DNA from 3 places in the Variovorax sp. GW458-11-26-14-LB1 genome. Region 2 is predicted to be linked to each of the others. Evidence: predicted binding sites of a transcription regulator. Region 2 holds the regulator's gene; each other region holds the start of a gene.
What was found. The regulator HrcA, encoded in region 2, represses chaperone genes, less so after heat shock. The targets are predictions, from matches to a motif close to TTAGCACTCNNNNNNNNNGAGTGCTAA.

Region 1: a site for HrcA is predicted at 5,386-5,412, ahead of rpoH (RNA polymerase sigma factor RpoH). Genes of this name have one in related genera too.
Region 3: a site for HrcA is predicted at 2,171-2,197, ahead of AC07YS_RS14775 (co-chaperone GroES). Genes of this name have one in related genera too.

Annotation. Positions count from the first base shown of each region.
Region 1 is NZ_JBWKYW010000033.1:62,451-69,961, forward strand. Features, by position in the region: gene AC07YS_RS20830 (SURF1 family protein) at 1-46, shown strand, start outside; gene AC07YS_RS20835 (redox-active disulfide-containing membrane protein) at 30-713, shown strand; gene AC07YS_RS20840 (COX15/CtaA family protein) at 738-1,961, shown strand; gene cyoE (heme o synthase) at 1,958-2,863, shown strand; gene AC07YS_RS20850 (SCO family protein) at 2,881-3,501, shown strand; gene AC07YS_RS20855 (DNA alkylation repair protein) at 3,518-4,348, shown strand; gene rpoH (RNA polymerase sigma factor RpoH) at 4,416-5,357, opposite strand; gene AC07YS_RS20865 (LysR substrate-binding domain-containing protein) at 5,494-6,411, opposite strand; gene AC07YS_RS20870 (aminotransferase class IV family protein) at 6,526-7,344, shown strand; gene AC07YS_RS20875 (Mpo1 family 2-hydroxy fatty acid dioxygenase) at 7,391-7,511, opposite strand, start outside.
Region 2 is NZ_JBWKYW010000021.1:12,260-19,770, reverse strand. Features, by position in the region: gene AC07YS_RS15710 (efflux RND transporter periplasmic adaptor subunit) at 1-924, opposite strand, end outside; tRNA gene AC07YS_RS15705 (tRNA-Ile) at 1,156-1,232, opposite strand; gene hrcA (heat-inducible transcriptional repressor HrcA) at 1,268-2,275, opposite strand; gene AC07YS_RS15695 (NAD kinase) at 2,307-3,212, shown strand; gene recN (DNA repair protein RecN) at 3,250-4,932, shown strand; gene rapZ (RNase adapter RapZ) at 4,935-5,807, shown strand; gene mutY (A/G-specific adenine glycosylase) at 5,841-6,875, opposite strand; gene AC07YS_RS15675 (dynamin family protein) at 6,916-7,511, opposite strand, start outside.
Region 3 is NZ_JBWKYW010000019.1:25,346-32,856, reverse strand. Features, by position in the region: gene xylB (xylulokinase) at 1-9, shown strand, start outside; gene groL (chaperonin GroEL) at 82-1,737, opposite strand; gene AC07YS_RS14775 (co-chaperone GroES) at 1,794-2,084, opposite strand; gene AC07YS_RS14770 (cupredoxin domain-containing protein) at 2,462-2,953, shown strand; gene AC07YS_RS14765 (copper-transporting P-type ATPase) at 3,109-5,331, shown strand; gene AC07YS_RS14760 (LysR substrate-binding domain-containing protein) at 5,312-6,247, opposite strand; gene AC07YS_RS14755 (hypothetical protein) at 6,345-6,797, shown strand; gene AC07YS_RS14750 (trans-sulfuration enzyme family protein) at 6,806-7,511, shown strand, end outside.

The DNA of each region.
Region 1 (7,511 bases), on a different contig from region 2:
CTTCCGGCGCGCGCGGCGCCGCGCACGCGATGGCCGCGGCCTCTGACGAGCCGCTGGGCCTGACCGTGCACTCGATGCCGTCGCCGGGCCAGGCGCTGGACGAGGCCGAGAACCGTCGCACCGTCCACGGGCGCTGGAAGATGATCGCCGTGCTGCTGATGTGCGCAGCACCCGTGATCGCCTCGTACTTCACCTACTACGTGATCCGCCCCGAGGGCCGCAGCGTGTACGGCGAGCTGATCGATCCGCAGCGCGAGATGCCCCGCCTCACGGCAACCGACCGCAGTGGCGCGCCGGTCGAGCTGGCCACGCTCAAGGGCCAGTGGCTGCTGGTGGCGGTGGCCGACGCCGCCTGCGATGCGCTGTGCGAGCAGCAGCTGTACCTGCAGCGCCAGCTGCGCGAGAGCCTGGGCCGCGAAAAAGATCGCCTGGACCGCGTCTGGCTCGTGAGCGACGCGGCGCCCGTGCCCGAGCGCCTGACCAACGGCCTGCACGGCGCGACCGTGCTGCGCGTGCCGGCCGACCAGTTGGCACGCTGGCTCGCGCCCGTGCAAGGGCACGCGCTGTCCGAGCACCTCTACGTGGTTGATCCGATGGGCAACTGGATGATGCGTTTCCCGGCCCGTATGGACGCCGCCGGCGCGAGCCGCGCCAAGCGCGACATCGACCGCCTGCTGCGCGCCTCGTCGTCGTGGGACGAAGCGGGCCGCTGAGCCCGCGCGAACAACCACCGCCTCATGGACACGAGCTCCCTCTACGACCTCACGCCGATCGCCTGGATGATGGGCGCCGGCGTGCTGCTCGCGCTCGGACCGCTGGTCTGGGTGTGGCGCCGCAATGCCGGCTCCGGCCCCGCGCGGCGGCTGCATGCGCTGACCGTGCTCACGCTGTTCCTCACCTTCGACCTGACGCTGTTCGGCGCCTTCACGCGGCTCACCGATTCGGGCCTGGGCTGCCCCGACTGGCCCGGCTGCTACGGCAACGCCAGCCCGGCCGGCGCGCGCCACGAGATCGCGATGGCGCAGGCGGCCCAGCCGACCGGCCCGGTGACGCACAGCAAGGCCTGGATCGAGATGGTCCATCGCTACCTCGCGACCGGCGTCGGGGTGCTGATCCTCACGCTGGCCGGCGCGACCTGGATCGTGCGCCGCCGCCAGCGGCGCCAGCCCGCGCCGCCGGTCGACAGCGCGCACCACCACGTCGTGCTCAGTGCCTGGTGGCCCGCGGCCACGCTGGTCTGGGTCTGCCTGCAGGGCGCCTTCGGCGCCATGACCGTCACCTGGAAGCTATTCCCCGCCATCGTCACGATGCACCTGATGGGCGCCATCGTGCTGCTCGCGCTGCTGTGCATCCAGGCCGTGCGCTACCGCCAGGTGGCGGCGCAGCGCCTGCCCACGGCCGTGTCGCCAGCCCTGCGCAACGGGCTGATCGCCACGGCGGTGCTGCTGGTGCTGCAGATCGCGCTTGGCGGCTGGGTCAGCACCAATTACGCGGTGCTGGCCTGCACGCAGTTCCCGACCTGCCAGGACAGCTGGTGGCCGCCGATGAACTTCGCGCAGGGCTTCGAGATCTGGCGCCATCTCGGCGTGACCGGCGACGGCCAGCCGCTCGACTTTTCCGCGCTCACCGCCATCCACTACGCACACCGCCTCATGGCGTACGCCGTGTTCGTGGCGCTCGGCCTGCTGGCCTGGCGCCTGCGCCGCCTCGAGGCGCTGCGCGCGCAGGCGCACTGGCTGGCCGGCCTGGCGCTGCTGCAGCTGGCCACCGGCCTGGGCAATGTGCTGCTGGGCTGGCCGCTGGCCGCCGCCGTGCTCCACACCGGCGGCGCCGCGGCGTTGGCCGTGGTCCTGACCTGGGTGCTGTGCGAGAGCCGGCGCGAAAGCGCCGCCGCTGCACCGATTCCGCGCGCCGTCGACAATGCGCGCGGCACCCCCCAACCGAAGAAAGCCACCGCGTGAGCACCCCGATTCCTGTTCAGCACGCCAGCACCGCCAACGTGCTGCGCCAGTTCTACGCGCTCACCAAGCCGCGCGTGGTGCAGCTGATCGTGTTCTGCGCGCTCATCGGCATGGTGCTGGCCGTGCCCGGCCTGCCGTCGTGGGCCGACGTGCAGCGCGGCGTGCTGGCTTGCATCGGCATCTGGCTCGTGGCCGGTGCGGCCGCCGCATTCAACTGCCTGGTCGAGAAGGGCATCGACGCCAAGATGAAGCGCACCGCCTGGCGCCCCACGGCGCGCGGGCAGCTCAGCGACATGCAGGCGCTGGTGTTCTCGGCGCTGCTGTGCGCGGCGGGCTCGGCGCTGCTGTGGTTCACGGTCAACCCGCTGACCATGTGGCTCACGTTTGCCACCTTCGTCGGCTACGCGGTGATCTACACCGTCATCCTGAAGCCGCTGACGCCGCAGAACATCGTGATCGGCGGCGCCTCGGGCGCCATGCCGCCGGTGCTGGGCTGGTCGGCCATGACGGGCGATGTCGGTCCCGAGGCTCTGATCCTGTTCCTCATCATCTTCCTGTGGACCCCGCCGCACTTCTGGGCGCTGGCGCTGTACCGCGTCGAGGACTACCGCAAGGCCGGTCTGCCGATGCTGCCCGTGACGCACGGCAACGAGTTCACGCGGCTGCAGGTGCTGCTGTACACCTTCATCCTGTTCGCCGCCTGCCTGATGCCCTTCATCTACGGCATGAGCGGCTGGCTCTATCTCGTGGTCGCCATCGGCGTGAGCATCGGCTTCACCGGCTATGCCTTCGCGCTGTGGCGCAACTACTCCGACACGCTGGCGCGCAAGACCTTCCGGTTTTCGCTCATCCACCTGAGCGTGCTGTTCGCGGCGCTGCTCGTCGACCATTACCTCCGCTGACCGGACCTGACCTGCCCATGAACAAGCGCAATGCCCTGAAATCGATCGCCGCCACGGCCGGCTGGGTGGCCGCCTCGGCCACGCTGGGCCTGGGCCTCTCGGCCTGCAGCGAGCAGCCGAAGCAGAGCTTCCAGGCGGTCGACATCACGGGCGCCGACTACGCCAAAGACTTCTCGCTCACCGACGCCGACGGCAAGGTGCGCACGCTGGCCGACTTCAAGGGCAAGGCGGTGGTGCTGTTCTTCGGCTACGTGCAGTGCCCCGACGTCTGCCCGACCACCATGACCGAGATGGCACAGGTCAAGCAGCAGTTGGGCGCCGACGGCAGCAAGCTGCAGGTGCTGTTCGTCACCGTCGATCCGGCGCGCGACACGTCCGAGGTACTCAAGGCCTACATGGGCGCGTTCGACCCGAGCTTCGTGGCGCTCATTCCCACGCCCGAGCAGTTGGCCGCCGTCGCGAAGGACTTCAAGGTCTACTACAAGAAGGTCGACGGCAAGACGCCGACCAGCTACGCCATGGACCACTCGGCCGCCAGCTACATCTACGACCCGCAGGGCCGCCTGCGGCTCTACGCGCGCTACGGCGCGGGCGTGCCGGCGATGGTGTCGGACCTGAAGACGCTGCTCGCGTCCTGAGCCGGGCGCCCGGGGCATGGACGCCGCATCGGTCGCGCACCTGAAGTCGCGCAAGGGCGCGTTCCGCATCGCGCTCATCCCGCCCGAGGTGCTGGGCGCGCTGAACGGCGGGCTGCTCGAGACCGTCAACCTCAACGAATTCCTCGCGCTCGAACTGCCGCTGCTCGCGCGCAGCGTGGCGGGCCATGTCGGCCTCGATGCGGCGCACGAACGGCTGGACGACACGCTCGCCATGCTGGCCGCCTTCAAGCCCATGCAGCGCCACAGCCACATCGCGCGGGCGCTGTACGACATGACGGCCGAACACGTCGAACGCGATGCCGTGGCGCACCGGCTGGCCACGCACGCGAGCGACGTGGCGCGCTGCTGGGCGGTGCAGTGGATCACGCTGTCGGGCCTGCCGCTGGCGGCCCAGCTCGACGCCGTGCGCCGCTTTGCCGCCGACCCGCATTTCGGCGTGCGCGAGTTCGCCTGGATGGCGGTGCGCGACAGCGTCATCGATTCGCTCGACGAAGCGCTGGCGCTGCTGCAGCCCTGGGTGGCCGATGCCGATGCGAACGTGCGCCGCTTCGCCAGCGAGCTCACGCGCCCGCGCGGCGTGTGGTGCGCGCAGATCGAGACGCTGAAGACCGAGCCCTGGCTGGCGCTGCCGCTGCTGGAGCCGCTGCGTGCCGACGCGCATCGCTACGTGCAGAACTCGGTCGCCAACTGGCTCAACGACGCGAGCAAGACGCAGCCCGAGTGGGTCGAGACGCTGTGCACGCGCTGGGTGGCCGAGTCGCCGGTTGCCGAGACCCGCTACATCGCGAAGCGGGCGCTGCGCACGCTGACCAAGTCGACGCCCTGAAGCGCCCCCGAACGAAAAAAAGCCCGGCACTGCCGGGCTTTTTCGTGGAGGAGGGCGGTCGTGACGCTTACGCGTACTCGGCCAGCGCCTTCTTCATCTTCTTCATCGCCGCCACTTCGATCTGGCGGATGCGCTCGGCGCTCACGCCGTACACCGCGGCCAGGTCGTGCAGCGTCATGCCGCCCGAACCGTCGTCGTTCACCTTGAGCCAGCGCTCTTCGACGATGCGGCGGCTGCGGTCGTCCAGCGCCTCCAGGGCGGTGGCGATGCCGTCGCTCGACAGGCGGTCGCGCTGCTGCGATTCGAGCAAAGCGGTCGGTTCCTGCGTGGCGTCGGCCAGGTAGGCGATGGGGCCGAAGCCTTCGTCGCCGTCATCGGACGGACCCGGATCGAGCAGCACGTCGCCGCCCGACAGGCGGGTTTCCATCTCGAGCACTTCCTCGGGCTTCACGTTCAGGCGCGTGGCCATCTGCGAGACCTCGTCGGGGCTCAGCGTCTCGCGGTGCGTGCCGTTGTCGGCCGCGGCCGAGTCGGCCTTGAAACCCTGCTTCATCGAGCGCAGATTGAAGAACAGCTTGCGCTGGGCCTTGGTCGTCGCGACCTTGACCATGCGCCAGTTCTTCAGGATGTACTCGTGGATCTCGGCCTTGATCCAGTGCATGGCGTAGCTCACCAGCCGCACGCCCTGGTCGGGGTCGAAACGCTTCACGGCCTTCATGAGACCGACGTTGCCTTCCTGGATCAGGTCGCCGTGCGGCAGCCCGTAACCCAGGTACTGGCGGGAAATGGACACGACCAGGCGCAGGTGCGACAGGATCAGCGCACCGGCGGCTTCGAGGTCGTTCTGGTCGCGCAACTTGCGTGCGAAGCCCTGCTCTTCTTCGAGCGTGAGCAGCGGCAGGCGGTTGGCGGCCGAAATGTAGGCATCCAGGTTGCCCAGCGGGGGGACCATCGACCAGGGGTTGGCGACGGCCAGCTGGTTGGCAGAGACTCCAGACAGCATTGTCATCAGGGGAAACTCCTTTGTGGCGGTCATATTAGCACTCGGTTAGAGGGAGTGCTAAGCCAAGGGTTCCCTTGGGTTTCTATCGTTGCGATAGCTTTTGTCGCGATTTGTTGGATATTTGTATGCCGTTTGGCGTTTTTCAAGTCCTGGACGCCTGCCCCAGCAACCAGTCCTGGAACGCCAGGATGCGCGGGTCCCCAGCGCTGCCTTCCGGGTAGACCAGGTGGTAGGCGTAGCCCGCTGCCATGGGCACGCCGATGTCGAACAGCCGCACCAGCCGGCCCTGGGCGAGGTCGGCTCCGATCATGTCCAGGTCGGCCAGGCCGACCATGCCGCTCTCGGTGACGGCGCGCACCACGTCGCTCGAGTCGGCGAAGCCGATGCAGCGGCTGTCGTTGAAGCCCTCGATGCCCGCCGCGGCCATCCACATCGGCCAGTTCGGCCAGACCATGCCGTCGGTCTTCCAGTCGACGTAGCACAGCGTGTGCTGGAGCAGGTCGCGCGGCGTTGCCAGCGGGGGCCCGCTGGCGAGCAGCCTGGGGCTGCAGACCGGCACGATGACGGTGTCGAACAGCCGCTGGGCGCGCGTGCCTGGGTCTTGCCCGTTGCCGAAGCGGATCGCCACGTCGATGTCGTCGGCGTCGAAGTCCCGCAGCGCGTCGGAAATATCGAAACCCAGTTCCAGCCCCGGGTTCGCAGCGCGGAACTGCGGCAGCCGGGGCAGCAGCCAGTTGGTCGCGAAACGGGCGCTGGTCGACAGCCGCAGCGTCGCCGCCCCGCGCGCCATGCGCCGGGCGCGGCCGGCGGCGCGGCGCAGGGTGTCGAGCGCGTCGGCGGTGGCCTCGAACCACACGGCGCCGGCCGGCGTGAGGCGGATGCTGCGGCTGGTGCGCGTGAACAGCACCACGCCCAGCTGGTCCTCGATCTCCTTGATCTGGTGGCTCACGGCCGCCGGTGTCAGCCCGACTTCCTCGGCGGCCCGGGTGAAGTTCAGGTGCCGCCCGGCGGCCTCGAAGGTGCGCAGGGCACGGGTGCCGGGGAGCAGTCTGGGGTGCATCGATCTTCAAATGGTTCTTGATGATTTTCCAAAAACTATTCGTTTCTCTTGGGGAAGTCAACGCGGGATAGTTCAGGAACTTGATGATCCATCCCATCCAGGAGCCACGAAACCATGTCCGCCAGCGTCCCTTCTCCTTCTTCCTTTGTCGTGCAACGCAGCGGCCTGCCGGTGCTCGCCGCGGACCTGGCGTCGCTCGCCTTCGCCGGCCACGCCCATTTCACGGCCATGCAGGTGCGTGGCGGCCGGGTGCGGGGCCTCGACCTTCATCTGGCGCGGCTGCGCTTCGCCTCGCAGACCCTGTTCGGCCAGGCGTTGCCCGACGACACGGTGCGCGCCCACCTGCGGGCGGCGCTCGCGGCCGGCCCGGCGGACCTGTCGCTGACGGCTACCGTCTACTCCTCGGCCGGCGAGTTCACCGCGGCTGACGCGGTGCCCGAGGTGCTGGTCCGCACCGGCCCGCCTTCCAACGGCCCCGCCGGCCCGCTGACCCTGGCCGCGATCGAACACGAGCGCTTCCTGCCGGCCGTGAAGCATGTCGGTGAAGGCGCCAAGACCCAGCTGCTGCGCCAGGCCGTCGCGCAGGGCTTCGACGACGCGGCCTTTCTCGACCGGCACGGCCGGCTCGGCGAAGCGTCGATCTGGAACCTGGCCTTCTGGGACGGCGAGGCGGTGGTGTGGCCCGAGGCCGAGATCCTGGCCGGCACCACGATGGGCATCGTGCGCCGGCAGCTCGAGCGCCTCGGTGTCCCGCAGCGCAGCCAGGTGCTGCGGATGGCCGACCTGCCCGCGCTGGCCGGCGCCGTGGTCATGAACTCGTGGACGCCGGGCGTGGCGGTGCACCGCATCGGCGAGTTGGCGTTGCCGGCAGCGCCGGCTTTCGTGGAACTGCTGCACCGGGCCCATGAGGCCGAGCCGCTCGTGTCGCCCTGAAGGACGCCTCTCGCGCGCGGAAGCTGCGCGCCAGATTACCCGCTGGCTACCAGCGAATGCCGAGCTTGACGAACAGCTTCGACAGCACGAACAGCGGACCGACCCAGAGGTACTGGATGTCCTCGAAGAACGACGGCTTCTTGCCTTCCATCTTGTGGCCGACGAAC
Region 2 (7,511 bases):
GTTGCGGGCCACGCCGCGCTGCGGCGCCAGGATGGCCTGGCGCTCCACGCCAGACTCGACCTGCGCGCGCACGTACATGCCCGGCAGCAGCAGCCCTTGCGGGTTCGGAAATTCCGCGCGCAGCGTGACCGAGCCGGTGGCCTCGTCGACGGCCACTTCGGAGAACTTCAGCGTGCCGGCATGCGGGTAAGGCAGGCCGTCTTCCATGCGCAGGCGGACCTGGGTGCTGGCCGGCGCCATGTCGCCCGAGATGAAGCGGCGCTTGAGCTTCGTCAACGCCAGGCTCGACTGCACGACGTCGACGTAGATCGGATCGAGCCGCTGGATCGTGGCCAGCGCCATCGCCTGGCCCGGCGCCACGAGCGCGCCTTCGGTCACGGCGGAGCGGCCGATGCGTCCCGCGATGGGCGCGGTGATGCGCGTGAAGTCGAGGTTGATGCGCGCCGCCTTCACGGCCGCCTGCGCGGCCTTCACGCCGGCTTGCGCCTGCACCAGCGCCGCCTGCGCCTCTTCGTGTTCCTGCCTGCTCACGGCATTGGCCTTGACCAGTTCGCCGAAGCGATCGGCCTTGCCGCGCAGGCTGGCGATGGTGGCCTGCGACGTGGCCAGCGTGGCCTGCGCCTGCTCGTGCGCGGCCTCGAACGGGCCGGGCTCGATCTCGTACAGCACCTGGCCCGCGCGGACCATGCCGCCCTCTTCGAACAGCCGCTTGCGCACGATGCCGTTGACCTGCGGCCTCACCTCGGAGACGCGGTAGGCGGCCGTGCGGCCCGCGAGCTCGGTGTGCACGGCCACGTCGCTGGCGTGCAGCGCCACCACGCCGACTTCGGGCGGCGCGTCATCGGTGGTGGAAGCCTGCTTGGCGCCGCATGCAGCGAGCGCGAGCAGGGACAACGGAAGCAGGAGCTTGAAAAGCGGGGTCATGGCCATCGGGAATCGCAGTGCGGCGTGCGCAGGGATCACCCGGCTCGTTACATTTGCACTCAAATGGTGCATTCTGCCTTCGATGTTGCGTTGCAACCTGAAGGAATCCTGTGTTTGCCGTAGGTGAAATCGGCGGCGGCCGCAGGCTTCGCTCGCGCCCTCGCAGCTGCAAGGAAAAAGGCCGCGCAATGCGGCCTTCGTCGGAGTGTCTACAGAGGGGGGAATGTGTGGTGGTAGGCCGTGAGTGGCTTGAACACTCGACCAACGGATTATGAGTCCGCTGCTCTAACCAACTGAGCTAACGGCCCACGCGGGCCCGATTCTATGCGCCGCGCGCGGCCGCTTACTTGCGGTGGCTCAGCGCGTTGCTCACCAGCCGCGACGTGATGTCGACGATCTGGATCATGCGGTCGTACGGCATGCGGGTCGGACCGATCACGCCCAGCGTGCCGACCACTTGGCCGTCGACCTCGTAGTTGGCGCTGACGATGGACAGCTCTTCGAAGGGCACGACCTGGCTTTCGCCGCCGATGAAGATGCGCACGCCCTCGGCCTTGCTCGACACGTCGAGCAGCCGCATCAGCTGCGCCTTCTCTTCAAAAAGATCGAAGGCGCGCCGCAGCTGCCCCATGTCGCTGGAGAAATCGGTCACCGACAGCAGGTTGCGCTCGCCGGAGATCACGACGTCGTCAGCCTGGGCGTCGGTGAGCACCTCGGAGCTGACCTGCACCGCGGCCTGCATCAGCGCGGCGATTTCGCCCCGCAGCTTCTCGACCTCGGACTGCAGGCGGTCGCGCACCTGCTCGATCGTCAGGCCCGCGAAGTGCGCGTTGATGTAGTTCGAGGCTTCCACCAGCTGCGACTGCGAGTAGTCGGACTCGGGGAAGATCACGCGGTTCTGCACGTCGCCGTCGGGCGAGACGATGATCACCAGCAGCCGCCGCTCGGACAACCGCAAGAATTCGATCTGCTTGAACACCGAGGCGCGGCGCGGCGCCATCACGACGCCCACGAACTGCGACAGGTTCGACAGCAGGTGCGCGGCGTTGGCGATCACCTTCTGCGGCTGGTCGGCCGCCAGGCTCGGCGTGCTCATCTGCTCGCGCTGCGCGGTCAGCATGGTGTCGACGAACAACCGGTAGCCGCGCGTGGTCGGCACGCGCCCGGCCGAGGTGTGGGGGCTGGCGATGAGCCCCAGCGCCTCGAGGTCGGACATGACGTTGCGGATGGTCGCGGGCGAGAGATCCAGCCCCGCCGAACGCGAGAGCGTGCGTGATCCGACGGGTTGCCCATCGGCGATGTAACGCTCGACCAGCGTCTTCAACAGCAACTTGGCACGGTCGTCCAGCATTGCAAGATTTTAGTGTTGTAATTTGTGAGCTATGACCTCACGCTTTCGTCACGTCGCCCTGATCGGCAAATACCAGGCTTCCGGCGCCCGGGCGCAAGCCGATGCGCGCGACGGCGTGATGGAAGGCATCGGCGCCTTCCTCGAATCGCAGGGATGCACGGTGTTCGTGGAGCGTTCGTCCTGCGAGGACACCGACGCCCCGCCGCACCCGCGCTACCAGGCGCTGTCGGTCGAAGAAATCGGCCAGCGCTGCGACCTCGGCCTCGTGGTCGGCGGTGACGGCACCATGCTCGGCATCGGCCGGCAGCTCGCGTGCTACGGCATCCCGCTGATCGGCATCAACCGCGGGCGGCTCGGCTTCATCACCGACATCCCGCTGGACAACTACCAGGCCACGCTGATCCCGATGCTGGCCGGCGAATACGAAGAAGACCACCGCAGCCTGATGCACGCGCAGGTGCTCCGCGACGAGGCCGTGGTGTTCGACGCGCTCGCGATGAACGACGTGGTGGTCAACCGCGGCGCCACCTCGGGCATGGTCGAGATGCGCGTGTCGGTGGGCCGTCATTTCGTGGCCAACCAGCGCGCCGACGGGCTGATCATCGCGTCGCCCACGGGCTCGACGGCCTACGCGCTGTCGGCCGGCGGGCCGCTGCTGCATCCGGCGGTGCCGGGCTGGGTGATGGTGCCGATCGCGCCGCACACGCTGTCCAACCGCCCCGTGCTGCTGCCCGACGCCGACGAGATCGTGATCGAGCTGGTGAGCGGTCGCGACGCCAGCGCCAATTTCGACATGCAGTCGCTCGCCTCGCTCGCCATCGGCGACCGCGTGGTGGTGCGCCGCTCCGACTTCCGGGTGCGCTTCCTGCACCCGCGCGGCTGGAGCTACTTCGACACGCTGCGGAAAAAACTCCATTGGAACGAAGGGGGCTCCTGAATGAAGGACCACGCCCCCAGCTTGAGGACGAACTGAGATGGCTTTGCGACGCATCGCACTGCGCGACTTCGTGATCGTGCGGTCCCTTGAACTCGATCTGTCGGCCGGCTTCACGGTGCTGACCGGGGAAACCGGCGCCGGCAAGTCCATCCTGATCGACGCACTGCAGCTGGCGCTGGGCAACCGCGCCGACGCCGGCGCCGTGCGCGAAGGCGCTGAGCGGCTCGACGTGAGCGCCGAGTTCGACGCCGACCCGGCCCTGGCCGGCTGGCTCGACGAAGGCGGCTTCGAGGCAGGCGACGGCCTGCTGCTGCGCCGCACGGTCGACCTGCAGGGACGCAGCCGCGGCTGGATCAACGGCAGCCCCGCCACCGCCACGCAGTTGCGCGAACTGGGCGACCGCCTGCTCGACATCCACGGCCAGCACGCCTGGCAGAGCCTGACCCGCCCCGAGGCCGTGCGCGGCCTGCTCGACGCCTACGCGGGCGCGCGCACCGACGCGCTCGACGCCGCCTGGCAAAGCTGGCGCCAGGCGCTCTCGGCGCTCGAGCACGCACGCTCGGCGCAAGACTCGCTGCAGCGCGAGCGCGAGCGGCTGCAGTGGCAGATTTCCGAAGTCGCGAAGCTGGCGCCGGGCGCCGACGAATGGGAAGAACTCTCGGCCCACCATTCGCGCATCTCGAACGCGCAGGCGCTCATCGACGCGGCCCAGGGCGCAAGCCAGGCGCTCGAAGACGACGACAACGGCGCCCTCGCCGCCCTCACGCGCGCCGCGACGCTGCTGCAGAACTGCGAACACATCGAGCCCGAATTCCGTACGCTGGGCGAAGTGCTCGCCTCCTGCGTGGCGCAGGCCTCGGACGCGGCGCACTCGCTGCACGGCTACCTGCGCGACACCGACACCGATCCCAAGACCCTCGCCGAACTCGACGAGCGCATGGGCCTGTGGATGTCGCTCGCGCGCCGCTACAAGCGCACGCCGGCCGAGCTGCCCGCGCTGCTGGCCGGCTGGCAGGCGGAGCTGCAGGCACTCGACGCACAAAGCGACCTTGAAGGCCTGGAACGCGCCGAGCAGAACACCCAGCAGGCCTACATGAAAGAAGCCAAGGCCCTCGGCAAGATCCGCAAGCAGGCGGCGCCGCGCCTTGCGCAGGCCGTCACGCAGGCGATGCAGGGCCTGGGCATGCAGGGCGGGCGCTTCGACGTCGAACTGCAGCCGTTGGCACAGCCCGGTCGCGCCGGCCTCGAAGAAATTTCGTTCCTGGTGGCCGGCCACGCCGGCAGCACGCCGCGCGCCATCGGCAAGGTGGCCTCGGGCGGCGAGCTCTCGCGCATCGCGCTGGCCATCGCCGTGACGACCAGCGAACTGGGCGCCGCGCAGACGCTGATCTTCGACGAGGTCGATGCCGGCGTGGGCGGTGCCGTCGCCGAGACCGTGGGCCGCCTCATGAAGCAGCTCGGCCGCGACCGCCAGGTGCTCGCCGTGACCCATCTGCCGCAGGTGGCGGCCTGCGCCGACCACCACCTCGTGGTCGCCAAGCGCCAGACGACGGCGGCCGGCACGGACGGCCCGCGCACCGAAAGCGGCGTGTCGCGCCTCGCGGCCGACGACCGGGCGCGCGAAATCGCCCGCATGCTGGGCGGTGAAAAGGTGTCGGCCACCTCGCTGGCCCACGCGCGCGAAATGCTCGGCCACAAGACGCCGGCGACCGCCCCATGAACATGAACCTCGACCTCGTCCTCATCACCGGCATGTCGGGCTCCGGCAAGTCGGTGGCGCTGCACGCGCTGGAAGACGCCGGCTACTACTGCGTCGACAACCTGCCGCCTGAGCTGCTCACCGCCTTCATCGCGCTGCAGCACGAACAGCAGGCCACGCGCGTGGCGATCGCGATGGACGTGCGCAGCGGCGTGTCGCTGCCGATCGTGCCGCAGCAGCTCGAGGCGCTGCGCGCCGATGGCGTCTCGCTGCGCTCGCTGTTCCTCGACGCGACCACCGACGCGCTGCTGCGCCGCTATTCGGAAACCCGCCGGCGCCACCCGCTCTCGCGCCAGGAAAGCCGCACCGACGTGCCCGAGCAGCACCGCGTGCTGGTGCAGGCCATCGAACTCGAACGCGAGCTGCTGGCCGACCTGCGCGATGGCGCCGACGTGATCGACACCAGCCTCATCCGCCCTGCGCAGCTGCAGAGCTACATCAAGGGGCTGATCTCGGCGCCGCAGAACGCGCTGACGCTGGTGTTCGAATCGTTCGCCTTCAAGCGCGGCGTGCCGCTCGATGCCGATTACGTGTTCGACGTGCGCATGCTGCCCAACCCGCACTACGTGCCCGCGCTGCGCGCGCTCACGGGCCGCGACGAGCCGGTGATCGAATGGCTGCGCGAGCACGACGACGTGGCGCGCATGTTCGACGACATCGAGCAGTTCCTCACGCACTGGCTCGACGCACTGGCGCGCGACCACCGCAGCTACGTGACGGTGGCCATCGGCTGCACGGGCGGGCAGCACCGGTCGGTGTTCCTGGTCGAGCAACTGGCACGCGCCTTCGGTGCGCGCTGGGGCGCGCTCAAGCGCCACCGCGAACTCGACGCCTGACGGCGGCGAAGCCGGCCTACCGCCGGGAGCCGTTCAGGCCTCGGCGGTTTCCAGCAGCTTGCGCATCGGGGCAGGCAGCCCCAGCCGGCTCCACTCCTGCGCCTCGACCCAGCGCGCGCCCTCGCCTTGCGGCTGGACGCCCTGCAGCAGCACGGGGTGCAGGTGCAGGTCCTTGTGGGTCAGCACGTGCACGAAGGGCGGCAGTTCCTGCGTGTCGTGCGCCGCGCCCGACGGCAGGGCCGCGAGCAGGTCGTCGTGGCTGTCGAACACCGGCAGGCAATGCAGCCCCGCCCAGATGCCCTTGGCGGGCCGCTTCTCCAGCCACACGCGCCCTTGCGCGTCGCGCGCCAGCAGCACCCACAGCGACTGGGCGCTGCGCTTGAGCTTGCGCGTCTTCACCGGGTAGCGCTCGGGCGTGCCCTGGCGCAGGCCCACGCAGCTGGCGTTCACCGGGCAGATCATGCAGCTGGGCTTGCGCGGCAGGCAGACCGTGGCGCCCAGGTCCATCAGGCCCTGCGTGTAGTGCGCCACCGCCTCGCGCTGGCCGTCCGGCGGCAGCAGTTGCGTGGCGAGGTCCCACAGCGCGCGCTCCTGCGCCGCCGACGACATGTCGCCGTCGAAGCCGAGCACGCGCGTCAGCACGCGCTTCACGTTGCCGTCGAGGATGGCCACGCGCTCGCCGAAACAGAAAGCCGCAATGGCCGCCGCCGTCGAACGACCGATGCCGGGCAGGGTCACGAGTTCGGCGGCGGTGTGCGGAAAGGCGCCGCCGAAGCGCGCAACCACCTCCTGCGCGCAGCGGTGCATGTTGCGCGCGCGGCTGTAGTAGCCCAGCCCGCTCCACAGGCCGAACACCTCGTCCTCGGTGCCGGCGGCCAGCGCCGCCACGTCCGGGAAACGCTCGAGAAAGCGCGCAAAGTAGCCCAACACGGTCGTGACCTGGGTCTGCTGGAGCATCACCTCCGAAAGCCAGACGCGGTACGGATCGCGCGTGTTCTGCCACGGTAGCTCGCTGCGCCCATGGCTGCGCTGCCAGCGCACGACCTGTGCCGCGAAATCGGGGGGCAGCGACAGGGAAGGAGAGACGGCCGCCCGCGCGGCGTTGCGCTCAGGCCGCACGCAGTTGCTCGCCCGCGATGGCGGCGGCCGCGGCAGGCGGCTGGCTGCCGTGCTGCGCGATCAGCGAGGTGAACTCGTGCAGCCGCTCCTGCAGCGCGGCCAGGTGGCTTTCTTGCGCGGCGATCTCGGCCAGCCGGTCGTCGAGGCTGCCCGCGGCGTTCTGGATGCGTTCGATCGCCTCGATGCGCTTGCTGAAATTGCGGCGGCGCTCCTTGAGCTGCGCATCGATCTGCGCGCTGGCGCCCTTGCTCCAGCGCTCGACCTCGGTCATGGCGGCTTCGTTGACAAGCCGCAACCGGCTGGCCAGCGCACGCACCAGCTTGTCGCAGAAGTCGGCCTGCGCGAGCTTGATCAGGTTGCCCACGCCCAGGTAGTGGATGTGGCTGCGCTCGATCTGGCCCAGCTCCTGCTCGAAGCCGCTCAGGTCGGGCTCGGCCGGCGCCTGCAGCGTGAAGCCCTGCTCGGCATTGAGCTGGCGGAAGGTGGCGTGCAGCATCGACTGGATCTCGGCCGTCGTCGCCTGCACTTCGCGCAGGTTGTTGCGCAGCGCATCGAAGGTTTCGCCGTACACCTTGCGCACGTTGA
Region 3 (7,511 bases), on a different contig from region 2:
TTCCGCTGAACCTTCCGCACAAAGAAAAAGGGCCGCTTTCGCGGCCCTTTTTTCGTTGGTGAGCAGAGCTCAGCCGGGCAATTACATGCCCATGCCGCCCATGCCGCCCATTCCGCCCATGTCGGGCATGCCACCGCCGCCGGCGCCGGACTCGTCCTTGGGTGCGTCAGCAACCATGGCTTCGGTCGTCAGCAGCAGCGAGGACACCGAAGCGGCGTTCTGCAGTGCGGTGCGGGTGACCTTCGTCGGGTCCAGGATGCCCAGCTCGAGCATGTCGCCGTACGTGTCGTTCGCAGCGTTGAAGCCGTAGTTGCCCTTGCCGGCCAGCACAGCGTTCACCACCACCGAGGCTTCGCCGCCGGCGTTGTTCACGATTTCGCGCAGGGGCGCTTCGATGGCCTTCAGCACCAGCTTGATGCCGGCTTCTTGATCAGCGTTGTCGCCCTTGACCGACTCGCCCACGGCTTGCTTGGCACGCAGCAGTGCCACGCCGCCGCCAGCCACAACGCCTTCTTCCACTGCAGCGCGGGTGGCGTGCAGGGCGTCTTCGACGCGAGCCTTCTTTTCCTTCATTTCGACTTCGGTGGCAGCGCCAACCTTGATCACTGCCACGCCGCCGGCCAGCTTGGCCACGCGCTCTTGCAGCTTTTCACGGTCGTAGTCGCTGGTCGCTTCTTCGATCTGGACGCGGACTTGCTTCACGCGGGCTTCGATGTCACCAGCAGCGCCAGCGCCGTCGATGATGATCGTGTTTTCCTTGCCCACTTCGATGCGCTTGGCTTGACCCAGGTCGGCCAGCGTCACCTTTTCGAGCGTCAGGCCCACTTCTTCAGCGATGACCTTGCCACCCGTCAGGATGGCGATGTCTTCCAGCATGGCCTTGCGGCGGTCGCCGAAGCCAGGAGCCTTCACAGCCACGACCTTCAGGATGCCGCGGATCGTGTTCACGACCAAGGTAGCCAGGGCTTCGCCTTCGACTTCTTCGGCAATGATCAGCAGCGGACGGCCAGCCTTGGCGACTTGCTCCAGCACCGGCAGCAGGTCACGGATGTTGCTGATCTTCTTGTCGAACAGCAGCACGAAGGGGTTGTCGAGCAGCGCCGATTGCTTCTCGGGGTTGTTGATGAAGTAGGGCGACAGGTAGCCGCGGTCGAACTGCATGCCTTCGACGACGTCGAGTTCGCTGTCCAGCGACTTGCCGTCTTCCACGGTGATCACGCCTTCCTTGCCGACCTTGTCCATCGCGTCAGCGATGAGCTTGCCGATGGTTTCGTCGCTGTTGGCCGAGATGGAGCCGACTTGCGCGATTTCCTTGGAGGTGGTGGTGGGCTTGGAAGCCTTCTTCAGCTCGGCGACCAGGGCCGTGACAGCCTTGTCGATGCCGCGCTTCAGGTCCATCGGGTTCATGCCGGCAGCCACCAGCTTGAAACCTTCGCGAACGATGGCTTGGGCCAGGACCGTGGCGGTCGTGGTGCCGTCACCAGCGTTGTCGCTGGTCTTGGAGGCCACTTCCTTCACGAGCTGGGCGCCCATGTTCTGCAGCTTGTCCTTGAGTTCGATTTCCTTGGCCACGGACACACCGTCCTTGGTCACGGTGGGGGCGCCGAACGAACGCTCGAGCACCACGTTGCGGCCCTTGGGGCCCAGGGTCACTTTGACTGCGTTGGCCAGGATGTTGACACCCTCGACCATGCGTGCGCGGGCTTCGCCGCCGAAGACTACGTCTTTTGCTGCCATGATGAATTAACTCCGAATGGATTGAATTGGGATGGGATCGAAAGGGAGGAGAAGAATTACTTCTCGACGACTGCGAACAGGTCGTCTTCCTTCATCACGAGCAGTTCGTCGCCATCGACCTTGACGGTCTGGCCGCTGTACTTGCCGAACAGGACGCGGTCGCCGACCTTGACGGTCAGTGCGGCCAGTTCGCCCTTGTCGTTGCGCTTGCCCGGGCCCACGGCCAGGACTTCACCCTGATCGGGCTTTTCGGCGGCTGCGTCGGGGATGACGATGCCGGAGGCGGTCTTGGTTTCGCTGTCAACACGCTTGACGATCACGCGATCGGCCAAAGGACGAAGTTTCATTGCATCTCCTGGAAGGGTAAGAAACGGGTTTGTTTGTGGTCGGGCGCCGGAGAAACCGGCGACCTGTCGACTGGATGGGAGGGCTGTTAGCACTCGTCAGCAGCGAGTGCTAATCATAAGGGCATTCGATGACCTTTCAAGGGCGGCGCCCTTGCCGCCGTTTGGCACCGCCGGGCTTTTCAGGGGAAACACCGGGTGGTCGGGTGCCACCGGGCGGGACGTCTTGGGATATTTTGTCCGGGCAAAATAAGGAGATTCCCATGTCGACGACGCACAGAGGTAGAACGCGCAGATTGCCTTTTTGTAATCCGGGTGATCGGTGGTGGACGGGCTTGGCTTCCTAGAGTCGCGGCATCCCGGCAACCTCCAAGGACACCATGACACACACCTTCCGCAACACCGTTTTCGCCGCAGGAGCCGCACTGGCCGCTGCCGGCGCCTTTGCCTCGGGCACCCATGCCGGTGGCCACGGCCACGATGCCGAGGCCGCCGTCGGCAAGCCTGGCGTGGCCGCCAAGGTGACGCGCACGGTCCAGGTCGACATGACGGACTCGATGCGCTTCACGCCGGCGGACATCAAGGTCAAGCAGGGCGAGACGGTGCGCTTCGTCGTCAAGAACTCCGGCGTCCTGAAGCACGAGCTCGTGCTCGGGACCGAGAAAGCGCTGCTGGCGCACTACGAGGCCATGAAGAAGAACCCCGAGATGGAGCACGCCGATCCGAACATGGTCACGCTGGCCGCGGGCAAGACCGGCGAGATCGTCTGGCAGTTCACCCAGGCCGGCAAGGTCGACTTCGGCTGCCTGCAGCCGGGCCACTACGACGCCGGAATGAAGGGCGCGGTGCTGGTGGGCAAGGCCGGCAAGTGAGCGTCCTGCGCACGCGTCTTTCACGCGCCGGTCGCCATGCCGGCGCTTTTTCTTCAAGGGTATCGCGCGACAGGGCTTGACCTTCACATCGTGTCAACCTGGACACTGATCGCTTCCCCCTCAAGGGCTTCCCCCTTTCCTGTCGGAGAACGCGAATGAACGACACGTCCACCAGGCACGCAGGACACCACCACGGTCATCACGGCCACCACGATCACCACGCATCGCACGGGCATGCGCCCGCGGACCCCGCGCAGCCCGCCGCGCAAGGCACGGTCTACACCTGCCCCATGCACCCGGAGATCCGGCAGGACCACCCGGGAAACTGCCCCAAGTGCGGCATGACGCTGGAGCCCGAGATGCCGACCCTCGACGAGGGCGAAGATCCCGAGCTGAAAGACTTCAAGCGGCGCTTCTTCTGGACGCTGCCGCTCAGCGTTGTCGTCACCGTGCTCGCCATGGCCGGCCACCGCCTGCAGTGGTTCGAGATGGGCACGCAAAGCTGGATCGAGCTCGTGCTCAGCGTGCCGATCGTGCTGTGGGCCGGGTGGCCGTTCTTTGTGCGCGCGGTGCAGTCGGTGGCGAACCGCAGCCCGAACATGTGGACCCTGATCGGCCTGGGCACGGCCGCCGCCTTTGTCTACAGCGTCGTGGCCACGGTGACGCCCGGCGTGTTCCCCGCGTCGTTCGTGTCGATGGGGCGCGTGTCGGTCTACTTCGAAGCGGCGGCGGTGATCATTTCGCTCACCCTGCTGGGCCAGATCCTCGAGCTCAAGGCGCGCTCGCAGACCTCCGCGGCCATCAAGTCGCTGCTGGGGCTCGCGCCCAAGACGGCGCGCCGGATCGGCGCCGACGGCACCGAGGAAGACGTGCCCATCGGCCATGTGCATGTCGGCGACAAGCTGCGCGTGCGCCCCGGAGAGAAGGTGCCGGTGGACGGCGTGGTGATCGAAGGCGGCAGCGCGGTCGACGAGTCGATGCTCACCGGCGAACCGCTGCCCGTGACCAAGCGCGTGGGCGACAAGCTCATCGGTGCGACGCTGAACACCAACGGCGCGCTGGTCATGCAGTCGGAAAAGGTCGGCTCGCAGACCGTGCTCGCAAGCATCGTGCAGATGGTCGCGCAAGCCCAGCGCTCGCGCGCGCCGATGCAGCGGATGGCAGACCAGGTCGCCGGCTACTTCGTGATGACGGTGATCGCCATCGCGGTGCTGACCTTCTTCGCCTGGGGGTTCTTCGGGCCGCAGCCCAGCTGGGTCTACGGCCTCATCAATGCCGTGGCGGTGCTCATCATTGCCTGCCCCTGTGCGCTCGGCCTCGCGACGCCGATGTCGATCATGGTGGCCACGGGCAAGGCGGCCACGCAGGGCGTGCTGTTCCGCGATGCCGCGGCGATCGAGAACTTCCGCAAGGTCGATGCGCTCATCGTCGACAAGACCGGCACCCTGACGGAAGGCCGGCCGCAGTTCGAGCGCGCGGTGCCTGCACCGGGCTTCACCGCGGACGAGGTGCTGCGCCTTGCGGCCAGCCTGGACCAGGGCAGCGAGCACCCGTTGGCCGACGCCATCGTGCGGGCGGCGCGCGAGCGCCAGCTGGCGCTGGACACGCCCGAGGGTTTCGAATCGAGCAGCGGCATCGGCGTGAGCGGCGCCGTGGCCGGCCGGAAGCTGGCGCTGGGCAACACGGCGCTCATGGAACAGCTGCGCGTGCGGGTCGACGCGCTCAAGCCGCAGGCCGAGGCCCTGCGGGCCGAGGGCGCGAGCGTCATGTTCCTGGCGGTGGACGGCCAGGCGGCCGGCCTGCTCGCGGTGTCGGACCCGATCAAGCCCACCACGCTGGAGGCGCTGGCCGCGCTCAAGGCTTCGGGCCTGCGCGTCATCATGGCCACGGGCGACGGGCTGACCACCGCCCGCGCCGTCGCCGCGAAGCTGGGCATCGACGAGGTGCACGGCGAAGTCAAGCCCGCCGACAAGCTCGCGCTGGTCGACAGGCTGCAGCGCGAGGGCCGCATCGTCGCGATGGCCGGCGACGGCATCAACGACGCGCCCGCGCTCGCCAAGGCCGACGTCGGCGTGGCGATGGGCACCGGCACCGATGTCGCGATGAACAGCGCCCAGGTGACGCTGGTCAAGGGCGACCTGCGCGGCATCGCGCAGGCGCGCGTGATCTCCGAGCAGACCATCGCCAGCATGAAGCAGAACCTGGGCTTCGCCTTCCTCTACAACGCGCTGGGCGTGCCGCTGGCCGCGGGCGTGCTGTTCCCGTTCACGGGCTGGCTGCTGTCGCCGATGATCGCGGCGCTGGCGATGAGCCTGAGCTCGGCGTCGGTGATCACCAATGCCTTGCGCCTGCGCGGCGCTACCTGGCGCGAGGCTTGAGAAGGCCCGCCAGGGCCTTCTGGTCTTCGGCCAGCTGGATGCGCATGAGCTGGAGCACGCGCACCGCCAGGCCGGACAGCGGCTGTCCCGGCGGCAGCACCAGCATGCCAGCGAAGGACACCTCCAGCGACAGCGGGCGCACGGCCAGGCCGCGTTGCGCGTACTCCAGCGCGGTGACCGGATTGACGACGCCGATGCCCATGCCGCTCAGGGCCATCTCGCACACGCTGGCCGCGTAAGGGGTCTCGACCAGCACGCTCAACGCGACGTTGCAGTCCGCCAGGGCCCGCTCCAGGCGGCGCCGGGACGCATCTTCCGGGTTGAGCGCGAGGAAGGGCTCTTCGGCGAGTTGATGCGGCTGGATGGTCCTGGCGCGGGCCAGCCGGTGCTTGGCATGCATCACCACCACGCCCGGAAAGCGCGCGAATTCGGAGTGCTCCAGACCGGTCGTCGGCATCTCGTCGGCCATCAGCCCGAAGTCGACCTGGCGCCCCAGCACGGCCTCGTGCACCTCCCGCGAACTGAGCACCTGCAGCGAAATCTGCGGGCGGGCGTCGGCGTCGCCGCGCTCGGCCACCAGCCGCGACAGCACCCGCGGCACGAAGCTCAGGCCGAAGGCCGGATACACCGCCATGCGCAGCGTGTTGACGCCGAAGCGCTTGAGGCTGCGCATGCGGTGCTCGATGCTGCTCAAGCCCACGAAGACGCGCTCGACCTCGACCAGCAATGCCTGTGCTTCGGGCGTGGGGTGCAGGCGGCCGCGCAGCCGGCGGAACAGGGGAAAGCCCGCGGCTTCCTCCAGCCTGCGCAGCGACTGGCTGATGGCCGGCTGCGTCACGCCCAGCAACGCCGCCGCCTTGCTCGCGGAGCCCACGGACATCACGGAACGGAACACCTCGATCTCTCGGAGCAACATATAACAACCGCTTATGGAGAAAGAACTTCGGGCGCGATCCGGATTATCTCCAGCGTCCTAGAGTTGGTGTCTTCAGCCACTTCCCGAAAGACGCGAGATGAACCTTCGAACAGCGCTTGCAGTGACGGTCCTGGCGTGTGCGATGCCCGCATGGGCGCACGACTTTTCCAGCGACGTCGCCAGGTTCCAGACGCTCGCGGCCACCCGCAAGCCCGACAGCCCGCAGGCGGTGGCCGCCAAGCTGGCGCTGGAGCGGGCGCAGGGCGAGATGGAGCAGTCGGACGTGAAGATGCTGCTGCGCATCCGTTCGATGACCAACGCCGGCCTGCGTGCCCTCGGCGAGCAGCCGGCCTTGCTCACCAGCGAGTACAAGCGCCTCGAGGCGGCGCTGGCCAACCCGAAGACGCAGGACCCGGCCCGGATCGCCACCGCCCGCGAAACCTTCACCCGCCTGGGCGTGGAGATGAAGGTCTACACCGATCTCGAAACCATGGCCGTCGAGCAGATGAAGCATGCGCTGCAGCTCATCGAGTCGGCCCCCGCGAACTGACTTTCATCGTGAACCCATCCATTTCCCATCCCGGCACGTCCCCTGGGGACGCCGCCTTCGCCAGCCTCGCGCCGCCGGTGTGGCGCGCCTCCACGGTCGTCTTCGATTCGCTCGACGATTTCGTGCATCGCCGCACCCGCCTGCCGGACGGCTTCAGCTACGGCACGACGGGCACGCCGACGCAGCGCGCCCTCGAGGCGCGCATCGCCGAGCTGGACGGCGCCGCGCACGGCATCGTCTTTCCTTCCGGACAGGCGGCCATCTGCGGCGTGCTGCTCGCGCTGCTCCAGAAGGGCGACCACCTCTTGATGACCGATGCCGCCTACGGCCTGGCCAAGTCCTTTGCCGTCGAACGGCTGCAGGCACTGGGCATCGAGGTCGAGTTCTATGCGCCGCGCATCGGCGCGGGCATCGAACGCCTCGTGCGCCCGAACACGCGGCTCATCTGGCTGGAGTCGCCCGGCACGGTGACGATGGAGGTGGAGGACGTGCCGGCGATCACCGCCGTGGCGCGCGCCCGTGGCGTGCTGACCGCCATCGACAACACCTGGGCCAGCCCGCTGGGCTTTGCCGCGCTGGCGCACGGCGTCGACCTGTGCATTCACGCATGCACCAAGTACATGGGCGGCCATTCCGACGTGCTGATGGGCAGCGTCACCACCCAGGACGAAGGCCTGTACCGGTCCTTGCGCGGCCTGCAGTCGCTGATGGGGT